Regions from separate parts of the Streptomyces sp. NPDC031265 genome, predicted to be linked through region 1. Evidence: riboswitches for the same ligand, from Rfam matches in the RefSeq annotation. Region 1 holds a riboswitch; the other holds the start of a gene.
The links. A riboswitch is a leader RNA that binds a small molecule or an ion and turns the genes downstream of it on or off. The one in region 1 is predicted to bind glycine.

Region 1 (7,281 bases):
GAACGAGCAGGAAAACGGGCGGTGCAAGGGTTCGGGGCACCGCACTCACTGTCCAGTGTGCGCGGTGCCCCGAAGGTTCGTACGAATAAAAGGGTACGAAATTACTTCAGGCCGGGGTACAGGGGGTGCTTCGCGGCCAGGGCGGAGACCCGGGCGGCGAGAGCGTCCTTGTCGAAGTCCGGCTTCAGGGTCTCGGCGATGATGTCGGCGACCTCGCGGAAGTCGTCGGCGCCGAAACCGCGGGTGGCCAGTGCCGGCGTGCCGATCCGCAGGCCCGAGGTGACCATCGGGGGGCGCGGGTCGTTCGGGATGGCGTTCCGGTTGACCGTGATGCCGACCTCGTGGAGGCGGTCCTCGGCCTGCTGGCCGTCGAGCTCGGAGTTCCGCAGGTCCACGAGGACCAGGTGGACGTCCGTGCCGCCGGACAGGACCGAGACGCCGACCTCGGTCACGTCGTCCTGGATCAGGCGCTCGGCGATGATCCTGGCGCCCTCCAGGGTGCGCTCCTGGCGCTCCTTGAACTCGGGCGAGGCCGCCACCTTGAAGGAGACCGCCTTGGCCGCGATCACGTGCTCAAGCGGGCCGCCCTGCTGACCGGGGAAGACCGCCGAGTTGATCTTCTTGGCGAGCTCCTGCGTCGACAGGATGACACCGCCGCGCGGACCGCCGAGGGTCTTGTGCGTGGTGGTGGTCACGACGTGGGCGTGCGGCACCGGGTTGGGGTGCAGGCCCGCGGCGACCAGGCCCGCGAAGTGGGCCATGTCGACCATCAGGTACGCGCCGACCTCGTCCGCGATGCGGCGGAACGCGGCGAAGTCCAGCTGGCGCGGGTACGCGGACCAGCCGGCCACGATCAGCTGCGGCTTGGACTCCTTGGCCAGGCGCTCGACCTCGGCCATGTCGACCTGTCCGGTCTCGTCGACGTGGTACGGGACCACGTTGTAGAGCTTGCCGGAGAAGTTGATCTTCATGCCGTGGGTCAGGTGACCGCCGTGGGCCAGGTTCAGGCCCATGATCGTGTCGCCCGGCTTGAGCAGCGCGAACATCGCGGCCGCGTTCGCCTGCGCGCCCGAGTGCGGCTGCACGTTGGCGTGCTCGGCGCCGAAGAGCGCCTTGATGCGGTCGATCGCGATCTGCTCGACCACGTCGACGTGCTCGCAGCCGCCGTAGTAGCGGCGCCCCGGGTAGCCCTCGGCGTACTTGTTGGTGAGGACCGAGCCCTGGGCCTCCATGACCGCGACCGGAGCGAAGTTCTCCGAGGCGATCATTTCGAGGGTGGACTGCTGACGGTGGAGCTCGGCGTCGACGGCGGCGGCGACGTCCGGGTCCAGCTCATGGAGGGACTGGTTCAGAAGCGACATCAGAAGATCCCTGGAGTGGTAGGTCAGCTGGCGAAGTCGGTGTACTCGTCGGCGGAGAGCAGGTCGCCCGGCTCGTCCGTGACGCGCACCTTGAACAGCCAGCCGCCCTCGAACGGGGCGGAGTTCACCAGCGACGGGTCGTCGACGACGTCCTGGTTGGCGGCGACGACCTCGCCCGTGACCGGGGAGTAGAGGTCGCTGACCGACTTGGTCGACTCCAGCTCGCCGCAGGTCTCGCCCGCGGTCACCGTGTCACCGACCTCCGGGAGCTGGACGAACACCACGTCACCGAGCGCGTTGGCCGCGTGCTCCGTGATGCCGACCGTCGAGACGCCGTCCTCGGCGCCCGACAGCCACTCGTGCTCCTTGCTGTAGCGCAGCTGCTGGGGGTTGCTCATGGCCTGAATTCTCCTGTACGAGGGGGAGTGGTGGTGAACAGATGAGTCGTGCGGTGCGTGTGCGAGGGGTCACTTCTGGCGCTTGTAGAACGGCAGCGCCACGACCTCGTACGGCTCATGCGTACCGCGAATGTCGACGCCGACGCCGGAGGTGCCCGGTGCGGCGTGCGCGGCGTCCACGTACGCCATGGCGATCGGCTTGCCCAGCGTCGGCGACGGGGCGCCCGAGGTGACCTCGCCGACCACCTCGCCGCCCGCCACCACGGAGAATCCGGCGCGCGGCACCCGGCGGCCCTCGGCGATCAGCCCGACCAGCTTGCGCGGGGCCTTGGCGGCGGCGCGCTCGGCGGCGGCCTCCAGGGCCTCGCGGCCCACGAAGTCGCCCTCCTTCTCGAACTTCACGACCCGGCCGAGCCCCGCGTCGAACGGGGTGAGCGCGGTGGTCAGCTCGTGCCCGTACAGCGGCATGCCCGCCTCCAGGCGCAGCGTGTCGCGGCAGGACAGACCGCACGGCACCAGGCCCGCGTCCTTGCCCGCGTCGGTGAGCGCGCGCCACAGCTGCTCGGCGTCGGCCGGGGCCACGAAGAGCTCGAAACCGTCCTCGCCGGTGTAGCCCGTACGGGCGATCAGCGCCGGGACACCGGCCACGGTGCCGGGCAGGCCCGCGTAGTACTTCAGGCCGTCCAGGTCGGCGTCGGTAAGCGACTTCAGGATGCCGGGGGACTCGGGGCCCTGGATGGCCAGCAGCGCGTACGCGTCGCGGTCGTCGCGGACCTCGGCGTCGAAGGCGGCCGCGCGCTCGGTGATCGCGTCCAGCACGACCTGGGCGTTGCCGGCGTTGGCGACGACCATGTACTCGTCCTCGCCGAGGCGGTAGACGATCAGGTCGTCGACGATGCCGCCGTCCTCCTGGCAGATCATCGTGTAGCGGGCGCGGCCCACGCCGATGGTGCTCATGTTGCCGACCAGCGCGTAGTCCAGCGCCTTGACGGCGTCCGGGCCGGTGACGGTGATCTCGCCCATGTGGGAGAGGTCGAAGAGACCGGCCCGGGTACGGACGGCGTTGTGCTCGTCGCGCTCGCTGCCGTACCGCAGCGGCATGTCCCAGCCGGCGAAGTCGGTCATGGTCGCGCCCAGCGAACGGTGAGTTGCGTCAAGGGCGGTGAGACGGGGATTGCTCATGAGGGTGTGGCTCCCAGGGCATGACGGCGAGGACGATCCTCCCCATCTGTCATCGGAACCTGAGAGGTTCGCCGGGAGACCCGGCTTGCACCTTGGGTGGAGCCGCTCCGTCTGAGAACGTGCGGCCCGCTTTTCAGATCTGCCTCATCCACGCGGTACGGGGCCTGAGAGATTCAAGGGAGGGACTTGCTCCTTCGGCGCCCCGCGATCCTCCCGGCCTTCTGGGGCCTTGGGGGAACTGCCGGGGACTCTCCCGCGTGGATTCAAGCGGCCGGTATGCAGTTTGGCGCGCACATCATTGCACGCCTCCCACGGGCATCACATCACCTGAGTCTCATTACCATCCTTTTACGCGCATGGGGAAAGGGTCGTCCGACCCGGCAGGGGGGAGCACCGATGACGGTTCACACGGCGGCGGCGCAGGCGGAGGCCCCGGTTCCGGCGGTACGGGACCTGCGCGGCCGGGACGGTCGCTCACCGCACACGCTCCGGTTCGCCGAGGGGGACGTGGTGGTGGTCTCCGGCCTGCCCGGCAGCGGCAAGACGACCCTGCTGCGCCGGGCCGTCACCGGCGTCGGCATCGACTCGCAGGACACCCGCCGCGCCTGGGAGGCCAGGATGGGCGGCGTGCCGTACGCGCTGTACCGCCCGGTGGTGCGGGTCGCCCACTTCCTGCGGATGCACCGGGCGCTGCGGTCGGGCGGGGGCCTGGCCGTCCACGACTGCGGCACCCACGCCTGGGTGCGCTGGTCGCTGGCGAAGGGTGCGGCGCGGGAAGGCCGCTCGCTGCACCTCGTGCTCCTCGACGTCACCCCGGAGACCGCCCTGGCGGGCCAGGTGGCCCGCGGCCGCAAGGTCTCCTCGTACGCCTTCGCCCGCCACGCGAGGGCGGTGCCCCGCCTGATAGCGGCGGTGGCGGAGGGCCGCCTGCCCCGGGGGGTCGCATCGGCGGTCCTGCTGGACAGGCCGGCGGCGGAAACGGTGATCCGGATCGCTTTCGGGGAGAGGGCCGCCCGCCGCTAAGGTTCAGATGGCGGGGACCCGCACCCCCTGATCTTCAGGGGCGAGGGGAACTGCGCGACCAGCCACGCACGGCCCGCAGTCGAACCGGGGGAGAAGGACGGCACATGGACTACCCGCAGCATGCGGTTCCGCACCCCCAGGGCGGCGGAGGCTGGCCGGGCAACGAGCTGGAGGAGGCACTGTCCGCCTCGCTCGGCGTCCCGGGCGCGGGCCCCCGCCTGATAGAGGTCCTGGGACGCAACCCCGTCTGGATCCCCCTCCCCAACGGCGGCAGCCGGGACAGCGCCGACCTCGACCTCCCCACCATGGAGATCGCCGGCTCCCCCTACGTCCCCGTCTACAGCTCCGAGCAGCAGTTCCTCCAGTGCGTCGGCCCGCACATGTCGTTCGCCGTCGCGCCCGCCGTGGAGTTCGCCCGCGGGCTGCCGCCGCAGCTGGGCATCGCGCTGAACCCGGAGGGCGCGGTCGGCGTACCGCTGCCGCCGCCCGCCGTGGCCGAGCTGTGCCGCACCGGGCGCACCGCCCTGGACGGGCCCGCCTCCGGCGCCCGGGTACGGCTCTTCGAGCCGGACTGGCAGGAGGACCCGGTCGACTTCCTGACCGCCGCGGCCGAGGAGTTCGACGCCACCGGCGTGGTGCGCACCGCCCGCCGCGCGCTCGCCTCCATCGAGGGCGACGACCCGACGCTCTTCATCGGCGTGGAGTTCTCCACCTGGGACGGGGCCGGGCGCAACGCCCCCATGGAGGCGCTGGGCCGCGCGCTGGGCCGGGCCCCGGTCGGCTGGCCGGTGAACCTGGTGCTGCTCGACGTGGCCCAGGACCCGGTGGGCGAGTGGATGCGGGAGCGCGTGCGCCCCTTCTACACGCGGGCCACCCCCTAGTCCTCCCGCATAAGCTGGTTTCATAATCCGTAGATCCCCACGGCCGCACGCCTGTGCACCGGCGGCGCGGGGGAACGAAGAGGGGCGGGACCCAGGGTGAGTGCGTCAGGCACCGCGGCGGCCGGGCAGGTCGAGCACATGCTGCGCCAGGTGACCCCCGGACGCTACGACGCGTACGAGGCGCTGCTGCACGCCCTCGCCGACCCCTCGTCCGGCCGGTTGTGGATGCTGCTCTGGCACGGCCGGCCCGGCGCCTCCGACGCGCAGTACGGGAACATGGAGGTCGACGGGGTGGCGTACGCACCCTGTGTGACCTCCGCGCAGGAGCTCTCCGCCAGTGGCTGGAACCGGGACCACGAGATGGTCACCGGCCGTGACGTCGCCCGCGCCCTCTACCCCGACCGGTACGGGATCTGGCTCAACCCGCACGCCCCCGGCGGCGGGGTCGGCATCCCCTGGCCGGATCTGCGCCGGATCGCCACCGGCCTCGACCGGATGCCCGCAGGCCCGCTGCGGATCACCGAACCGGCCGTGGAGATCCCGCAGTTCTACGCCCTGCTCACCCAGCACGCGCACCGCACCCCGGCCGTCCGGGCGCTGCGCCGCGCCTGGGTGCAGCCCGCGCTCGGCACGCCGTATCTGGCCATCGGCCTCGACCTCTACGACACCGGGCCGCAGTCCGTCGACGCGGTGCGCGCGATGATGCAGCAGGCCGTCTCCGCCGTGCCCGAGGGGCTGCCGGTCTCCACGGTCGCCCTGTCCGACGAGTACGACCCGGTCGGGATGTGGCTGCGCGCCAACGGGCGCCCCTTCTACGACCGCGAGGCGCACGCCGCCCCGGCAGCCCCCGCGGGCGGGTACGGATACCCCCCGGCGGCCCCGCGCGCATATTGACGTCACACGCGTCACCTACGCAACACGGATCAAATCCCTCCTCATCGGTCACGCCATGTCCCGGTTGCCCGGACTTCTTCACCCAATTCGGCAGCTCATAAAGGCAGTTGGGTGACATGACCGATCTGGTCGGTTAGTGCACGACTGATCCGCTCAGACGATCACGACGTCCGGATAACGGAAGACACCTGACCGCATCACGTTTAGGCAACCATTCACCGTCAGGTCTGGCGGGTGATCGCGAACGCGTTGAAGACTCCCGGCTAACAAGGGCCGGTTGGCCCGTCGCAGATCACCGCACCACCTGATGGAACAAGCCGCCACAGCGGCTGGTACGGGCCGGCCATCCGCCGGCCGGGAGGGGTCAGAGGCACTGTGACCGCACCGCTCGAGACCACCGGATCGGCTGCCGAGGTGCCGCCGGAGGCAGTACTCACGGGGGCCAAGCAGAGCCAGATCGAGGGCCGTTCGCTCGGACAGATCGCCTGGACGCGCTTCAAGCGCGACAAACTCGCGGTCGCCGGTGGCGTCGTCGTCGTCCTGCTCGTCCTGCTCGCCGTTCTTTCCAAGCCCATCCAGTGGGCGTTCGGGATGGACCCGAACGAGTTCCACCAGGACCTGATCGACCCGGCCCTGCTGGCACCCAAGGGAGCTTGGGGCGGCATGAGTTGGGAGCACCCACTGGGTGTCGACCCGCAGTACGGGCGCGACATCCTGTCCCGGATCATCGAGGGCTCCTGGGTGTCGCTGCTCGTCGCGGGCGGCGCCACCATGCTCTCCGTGGTCATCGGCGTGATCATGGGCGTTACGGCAGGCTTCTACGGAGGCTGGGCGGACACCTTGATCAGCCGGGCGATGGACGTCTTCCTGGCGTTCCCGCTGCTGCTCTTCGCCATCTCGATCTCCGCGTCCCTCCAGGACGGGGCGTTCGGACTGACCGGGCTGCCACTGAGGATCAGCGTGCTGATCTTCGTGATCGGCTTCTTCAGCTGGCCGTACATGGGGCGTATCGTCCGGGCCCAGACGCTCAGCCTGCGCGAACGCGAGTTCGTCGAGGCCGCCAAGAGCCTCGGCGCCCGCGGTCCGTTCATCCTGATCCGGGAGCTGCTGCCGAACCTGGTCGCACCGATCCTGGTCTACGCGACGCTCCTGATCCCCACGAACATCCTGTTCGAGGCAGGACTCAGCTTCCTCGGCGTCGGCATCTCGCCGCCGCAGGCATCGTGGGGCGGAATGCTCTCCACTGCGACCGACCTCTACGAGGCGGACCCGCAGTACATGATCGTGCCGGGCCTGGCGATCTTCGTCACCGTCCTGGCGTTCAACCTGCTGGGCGACGGGCTGCGAGACGCCCTCGACCCGCGAGGAAAGTAAGCACGCGGCACCTGCCACACAACGACACATCTGCCGCAACCATCCATAGAGGGGGCATTCCTCAGGTGAAGACGAGAAAAGCGACCATTCTGATCGCTACCGCCGTGGCGCTGACACTGGGGGCCACCGCGTGCAACGACTCCAAGGACGACAAGGGTGGCAGCAGCG
Region 2 (7,281 bases), on a different contig from region 1:
TCCACGCCCATCAGATTCCTCGGACGATCGAACCTCCGTTCGGTCAGGAGCCGCCCCAGCCCCTCCAGGCACTGCTGGAGCTTCTGCCGGTACGCGTGCCGATCGGACAGGTCGAACTCGCCCGCCACGACCTTCTCACCCATCGGGGCGTCCCTCCTCGAATGGGCAGCCGGCCCGGCCGGCCGCGTGCGTCACGGTCGATAATGCCCAGGCTGGCTGATCCATAACGCCCCATGGAAGGGGGCCTGCCGGTAAGCTGGTACGAACCGTCCCCGGGCACATGCATTCGGCATACAGCAACCTGCGCATACCACCGCTTCGGGAATCGTGATAAACACCGACGGGTTTCGGCCTACCGCCGTCGCAGGAACTTTCCAGGCCAGTCCGGTGCCCCGTTCCTCGAATCGGGATGAATGCCGCATCACAAGGACCGGAATGCGACTTGCCCGCAATACAGGCGACAGCTAGATGAAACACGCCCTGAACACGTGTCGTATAAACTTCGCGAGCGAGGCAGAGAGTTGGCGCCCCGGCCAATGTCCCCCGGCCCCCCTCTGACCCCGTATCACCGCAGACAGCGCCGTCCGCACCGCCCACGCACCAACGTGTCTCCGAAGTGAGAGGCGACCCACCATGCCGCTGCATGTTCCCCCGGCTCCCGCGCCCGCCCTGCGCAGCGTCCTCGCGGCACTCGGTTCCCCCACCGCCGTCCGCGCGGCGCGCACCCCCGCCCTGCGATCCGCCCAAGGTCCGCTGACTCCCGAACTCCCGCTCCCCGTCCATGTGCTGGACCGGATCACCCCGAGCGCCCGCGCCCCGCGCAGCCGCCTGGCCGGCTGGCGCTTCCTGATCAGCGACGGAGAGCGCGCGGTCGCGGCCGCGGACACCATGCTCACCCCGGACGGCTGGGCCTTCTCGCACTTCTTCGAGGGTCCCTACATCGCCTCGACCCAGCACGCCCTGCGCCAGGCGGAGGCGCTGACCATGGACTTCGAGCCCCGGCTGCTCTCGGTGCCGGAGCTGTACATGCTCACCCTGTGGCTGCGGCGCGACATCACGTCCGACCCCGCCTCCGGCGATCTGGACCCGGCCGACCTGCTGGTGCCGCTGGCGCCCGCCCCGCCCGGCATCTGCGCCCACCGCCCGCACCAGGTCTCCGAGCTGCTGCCGGTGATCACCCTGCGGCTCACCCCCGCGCCTCTGCTGAGCCAGCCGGTCTGACGCGCCGCCCACCTGTCGGCAGGTACGCGCCCACAGCGCTCCGGAGCCCTCTTCGGCCCGGGGCGCTGCGCCGTGCGCCCGTACGCGTCCTCCGTACGGGCTAGCCCGTAACGGTCAGCACGAACCACCCGAAGAGGCTGGGCAGTTGAGTTGAACCGGCCGCACGAGTGATGCGTCAATATGCAGTAGGAAGTGGTGCCGCGAAATCCCTGCGGATTGACGCCCGTAGGGCAACACTGGGAGCGGACCGACCGACTTAGCAACGGGGGGCGGCCATGAACACCGCATCGAGCCGCAGGACACTCACTACTACGACGCAGCGAAAGAACGCATCCATGTGCCAGCACCAGCCAGCCTGCCCGACAGCCGACTCCGCCGACCGGGAGGCCGCGCAGCTCGTGGCGCACCACCCGGAACAGGGCTGGAGCCTGCTGTGCAACGGCGTCCTGATCTTCGAGGACACCGGGGAGCTGCTGCCGGACGGGCGGATCATCGCCCCGCACCGGGCGCTGACAGCTGGACAGGTGGCGAAGGCCGCCTAGCACGGCACCGCCGGCACGGACACGCACACCGCACAACCGAACAGCACGACACGAAAAGAAGGGGCCGGCCCGGGGAGAAACACCCCCGCACCGGCCCCGACGTATGTCAGCCGTAGACGGCTCTACATCAGTTGTCGTACTCGTCCAGCGGCGGGCAGGAGCAGACCAGATTGCGGTCGCCGAAGGCACCGTCGATGCGGCGCACCGGCGGCCAGTACTTGTCGGCGGCCGAGACCCCGGCCGGGAAGACGGCCTCCTCGCGGCTGTACGCGTGGTTCCACTCGCCGCCGAGCGCCGCCGCGGTGTGCGGGGCGTTGGCGAGCGGGTTGTCGTCGGCGGGCCACTCGCCCGAGGCGACCTTCTCGATCTCGGCGCGGATCGCGATCATCGTCTCGCAGAACCGGTCGATCTCGTTCAGGTCCTCGCTCTCGGTCGGCTCGATCATCAGCGTGCCGGCCACCGGGAACGACATCGTCGGCGCGTGGAAGCCGTAGTCGATCAGACGCTTGGCGATGTCGTCGACGCTGACGCCGGTCGACTTCGACAGCGGCCGAAGGTCCACGATGCACTCGTGCGCCACCAGGCCGTTGGGGCCGGTGTAGAGCACCGGGTAGTGCGGCTCCAGGCGCTTGGCGATGTAGTTGGCCGCGAGCACCGCGACCTGCGTCGCGCGCTTGAGGCCCTCGCCACCCATCAGACGCACGTACGCCCACGAGATCGGCAGGATGCCCGCCGAGCCCCACGGGGCGGCCGAGATCGGGCCGACGCCCGTCTCGGGACCGGCCGTCGGCTGGAGCGGGTGGTTCGGCAGGTACGGCGCGAGGTGCGCGCGCACACCGACCGGGCCGACGCCGGGGCCGCCGCCGCCGTGCGGGATGCAGAACGTCTTGTGCAGGTTCAGGTGCGAGACGTCGCCGCCGAACTTGCCCGGCTTGGCGAGGCCCACCAGGGCGTTGAGGTTGGCGCCGTCGACGTAGACCTGGCCGCCCGCGTCGTGCACCTCGCCGCAGATGTCCGCGACGTGCTCCTCGAACACACCGTGCGTGGACGGGTAGGTGATCATCAGTACCGAGAGCTCGTCGCGGTACTGCTCGATCTTGGCGCGCAGGTCGGCGATGTCGACCTCGCCGTCGTCGGCGGTCTTCACCACGACGACCCTCATGCCGGCCATCACGGCGCTGGCGGCATTGGTGCCGTGCGCGGAGGACGGGATGAGGCAGACCGTGCGCTGCTCGTCGCCGTTGGCCCGGTGGTAGGCGCGGACCGCGAGCAGCCCCGCGAGCTCGCCCTGCGAACCGGCGTTGGGCTGGATCGACACCGCGTCGTACCCGGTGACCTCGGCGAGGCGCTCCTCCAGCTCGTGGATGAGCGTGAGGTAGCCCCCGGCCTGCTCGGCCGGCGCGAAGGGGTGCATCTGGCCGAACTCGGGCCAGGTGACCGGCTCCATCTCGGTGGTCGCGTTCAGCTTCATGGTGCAGGAGCCGAGCGGGATCATGCCGCGGTCCAGCGCGTAGTCGCGGTCGGCGAGCTTGCGCAGGTAGCGCAGCATCGCGGTCTCGGAGCGGTGCTGGTGGAAGACCGGGTGGGTCAGGACGTCGTCGGTGCGCAGCAGCGCGCCCGGCAGCGTGTCCGCGGCCGCGGCATCCAGCGCCTCGATGTCACCCTCGGCGCCGAAGGCGGCCCAGACGGCGGCGACGCGGTCGCGGTCGGTGGTCTCGTCGCAGGCGATCGAGACGGTGTCGGCGTCGACCAGGTACAGGTTGACCCCGCCGTCACGGGCGGCGGCGACGGCGTCGGCGGCCTTGCCGGGGACCCGGACGGTCAGCGTGTCGAAGTACGAGCCGTGCACGACCTCCACACCGGCGGCGCGCAGCCCCTCGGCGAGGATCACCGCGTACCGGTGGGTGCGGCGGGCGATCTGCCGCAGGCCGTCCGGGCCGTGGTAGACCGCGTACATGCCCGCCATGACGGCGAGCAGGACCTGCGCCGTACAGATGTTGCTGGTGGCCTTCTCGCGGCGGATGTGCTGCTCGCGGGTCTGCAGCGCCAGGCGGTACGCCCGGTTGCCGTCCGCGTCGACGGAGACGCCGACCAGGCGGCCGGGCAGGCTGCGGGCGAACTTCTCCTGGACCGCCATGTAGCCGGCGTGCGGGCCGCCGAAGCCCATCGGGACGCCGAAGCGCTGGGTGGTGCCCACCGCGATGTCCGCGCCGAGCTCGCCGGGCGAGGCCAGCAGGGTCAGGGCGAGCAGGTCGGCGGCGACGGTGACGATCGCGCCCAGCTCGTGGGCCTCGTCGATGACCGGCTTGAGGTCGCGGACCTGGCCGGAGGCGCCCGGGTACTGGAGCAGCACACCGAAGACACCGCGCTCGGCCACCTCGGCCGGGATGCCGTGGCTCAGGTCGGCGACGACGACCTCGACACCGGTCGGCTCGGCGCGCGTCTCTATGACGGCGACGGTCTGCGGCAGCGTGTCCGCGTCGACGAGGAAGACCCCGCCCTTGACCTTGCCGACCCGGCGCGAGAGCGCGAGCGCCTCGGCGGCCGCGGTGCCCTCGTCGAGCAGCGAGGCGCCGGAGGTGGGCAGCCCCGTGAGGTCGGCGACGACGGTCTGGAAGTTGAGCAGCGCCTCCAGACGGCCCTGCGAGATCTCCGGCTGGTACGGCGTGTACGCGGTGTACCAGGCCGGGTTCTCCATGACGTTGCGCAGGATCACCGGCGGGGTGAACGTGCCGTAGTAGCCCAGGCCGATCATCGGGGCGAGGACCTTGTTGCGGTCGGCGAGGGTGCGCAGCTCGGCCAGGACCTCGGCCTCGGTGCGGGCGCCGGGCAGACCCAGCGCCTCGGCACTCTTGATCACGTCCGGCACGGCCGCGGCGGTCAGCTCGTCGAGCGAGCCGTAGCCGACCTGCGCGAGCATCTTCGCCTGGGCCTCGGCGTCCGGCCCGATGTGACGCTGCTCGAAGGGAATGCCACGCTCTAGCTCGGTGAGCGGCATGCGGTTGGCGGTCATTACGGAGGCCTCCTGGTCTGCACGACCTGCGAGGGGCACCACGGCGCGGGTACCCGGACGGCCTCCCCCTCTGTCATCTCAACCTGAGAGTTTCACCGGGGCGCGTGGGGGCGTCCCGGCTTTCACCGTCGGTGAGGAAGGGGCGCGCGCACGGGCGTATGCCCGCGCGTCCCCGTCCTGCTTTCCAGAGTGACCTCGTCCGCGCGGTACGTGGGCCTGAGAGATTCCGGGGAGGATTTGCTCCTTCGGCGCCTCCGGACTTCTTTCCGGAGGACTCTCCCGCGCGGGGTCAGCAGCCATCGCCAGGGTACCAGCGCGTTCAGGCCCTGATCCTTCGAGTGGCCGATGCCCGCGATGTGCACTTTCGTAGTGCTTACGAGCAGTTGCGACCAGTTGGAGGGACCGTGCAGACCGATATCGATCCGCGCAGCCTGATCGGCCGCAAGGCGTTCGACCGCAACGGCAACAAGATCGGCACGGTGGACGAGGTCTACCTCGATGACGCCACCGGAGTGCCCGAGTGGGCCGCCGTACGCACCGGCCTGTTCAGCCGGGACGCCTTCGTCCCGCTGGAGCCCAGCACCCTCGTCGACGAGGCGCTGCACATCCCCTACGACCGGGCGCTGATCAAGGACGCTCCCGACTTCGGCGTCGGCCGCCACCTCTCCCCCGAACAGGAGCTGCAGCTCTACCACCACTACGGTCTGGACATCGCCGCCCCCGATCCGCTCCCCGGCCCCGACCGGGACTTCGGACGGCTCGCGGGCGAGGAGGACGACACCTGACCCTCCACGTCACCCGCCTCCCCGGCCCCGGCCCCGGCCTCCGTCTCTGTCTCCGTCTCCCCGGGCCCGGCCACCAGCGGCAGCGGCTCGGACGGCTCCAGGTCGGGGTCGTCCACCCGGAACGTCCGCACCCGTCCGGGTGCGGTCGCCGTGGGCGTCTCGAACCGGACGGTCACCCGCCCCACCCCGCTGCCCTGCACCCAGCCGGGGCCGAACTCGCGGTGGCACACATCGTGCCCGGCCACCCAGCGCCGCTCGGCCGGATCCGCCGCCTCCGCCTGCTCGGGGGCGGTGGCCGGAGCCGACTCCTCCTCGGCGGCCTCCTCCCCTGCCTCCCGCTCACCGGCCGCCTGGGCGAAGAGGTCCTCCTGCGTGAAGTCCGCGAGGCCGCTGACCCCGACCCCGAGGAGGCGCACGCCACCCGTCGTGTCCACGGAGTCGAGCAGACGGCCGGCCGCCTCGCGCACCACCGCGGGGTCGTCCGTGGGCCCCCTGAGCGTCTCCGACCGGGTCAGCGTCGAGAAGTCGTACCTGCGGACCTTCAGGACGATCGTGCGGCCCGAGTGCCCGGACGCCCGCAGGCGCTGCACACACCGGTCGGCGAGCCGCCCCACCTCGTTCATCACCCGCACCCGGTCGTGCAGATCCACGTCGAAGGTGTCCTCGACCGACACCGATTTGGTGTCCCGCTCGGCCACCACCGGCCGGTCGTCGAGCCCGAGCGCCATCCGGTGCAGCGACGCCCCGTGCGCCTTGCCGAGCAGCCGTACGAGCTCGTCCTCGCCCGCCTCGGCCAGATCCGCGACCGTGGTCATCCCGGCCCTGCGCAGATGCTCCCCGGTCGCGGGCCCCACACCCGGCAGCGTCCTGACCGTCATCGGGGCGAGCAGCGCCCGCTCGGTGCCGGGCTCTATGAGCACCAGCCCGTCGGGCTTGGCCTCCTCCGAGGCGATCTTCGCCAGCATCTTGGACCCGGCGAGCCCCACCGACCCCGTCAGACCCGTCACCGCCCGGATGTCCTCCCGCAGCCGCTGACCGGCCTCACGGGCCGACTGCGCGTCCCACGCGACTCCCCCGGCCTCCAGGTCCACGAAGGCCTCGTCGAGGCTCAGGGGCTCCACCAGAGGCGACAGCCGCCCCAGCAACTCCATCACCTGTTCGCTGATCGAGCGGTAGAAGCCGAAGCGCGGCACCAGATACGCGCCATTGGGACAGAGCCGTCTCGCCTGGGCCATCGGCATCGCGGAACGCGCACCGAAGCGCCGTGCCTCGTACGACGCGGTGGCCACCACACCGCGCGGTCCGAGGCCGCCCACGATCACGGGTTTTCCGCGCAGGCTGGGCTTCGACGCCTGCTCTGCGGCGGCGAAGAAGGCATCCATGTCCAGATGCAGAATGGTCGGCGCGGCTCTCACATCACCGATGCTGCCTCACGCCACTGACAATCGGCCCCCGGCAGCCCCGCGGCCCCTCAGACCGCGCGGTTGCGGCGCCGGGCGAGCTCGTCGGCGGGGTTCTGCCCGACCAGCGTCTCGCCGGTGTCGACCCGCTCTCCGTGCAGCTGGGACAGGGCCGCCTCGACGTCGCGCCACACCACGCCGACCGCGATGCCGAAGACACCCTGGCCGCCCTGGAGCAGGTCCACGACCTCGTCGGGCGAGGAGCACTCGTAGACGGTGGCCCCGTCGCTCATCAGCGTCATCCGCTCCAGATCGCGGAA

Region 2: it holds a riboswitch for glycine, as region 1 does, so the genes downstream of both, gcvP (aminomethyl-transferring glycine dehydrogenase) here and gcvT (glycine cleavage system aminomethyltransferase GcvT) in region 1, are expected to answer to the same signal.

The regions. Positions count from the first base shown of each region.
Region 1 is NZ_JBVIHM010000010.1:69,650-76,930, forward strand. It holds gene glyA (serine hydroxymethyltransferase) at 102-1,361, opposite strand; gene gcvH (glycine cleavage system protein GcvH) at 1,385-1,759, opposite strand; gene gcvT (glycine cleavage system aminomethyltransferase GcvT) at 1,829-2,941, opposite strand; glycine riboswitch at 3,085-3,207, opposite strand; gene ACZ499_RS17465 (AAA family ATPase) at 3,338-3,964, shown strand; gene ACZ499_RS17470 (enhanced serine sensitivity protein SseB) at 4,069-4,845, shown strand; gene ACZ499_RS17475 (enhanced serine sensitivity protein SseB C-terminal domain-containing protein) at 4,942-5,739, shown strand; gene ACZ499_RS17480 (ABC transporter permease) at 6,115-7,113, shown strand; gene ACZ499_RS17485 (ABC transporter substrate-binding protein) at 7,179-7,281, shown strand, end outside.
Region 2 is NZ_JBVIHM010000011.1:8,564-15,844, reverse strand. It holds gene ACZ499_RS18420 (glutamate-cysteine ligase family protein) at 1-143, opposite strand, end outside; gene ACZ499_RS18415 (hypothetical protein) at 634-1,221, shown strand; gene ACZ499_RS18410 (DUF5999 family protein) at 1,557-1,763, shown strand; gene gcvP (aminomethyl-transferring glycine dehydrogenase) at 1,891-4,776, opposite strand; glycine riboswitch at 4,971-5,068, opposite strand; gene ACZ499_RS18400 (PRC-barrel domain-containing protein) at 5,181-5,561, shown strand; gene ACZ499_RS18395 (DNA polymerase IV) at 5,474-6,976, opposite strand; gene ACZ499_RS18390 (MerR family transcriptional regulator) at 7,033-7,281, opposite strand, start outside.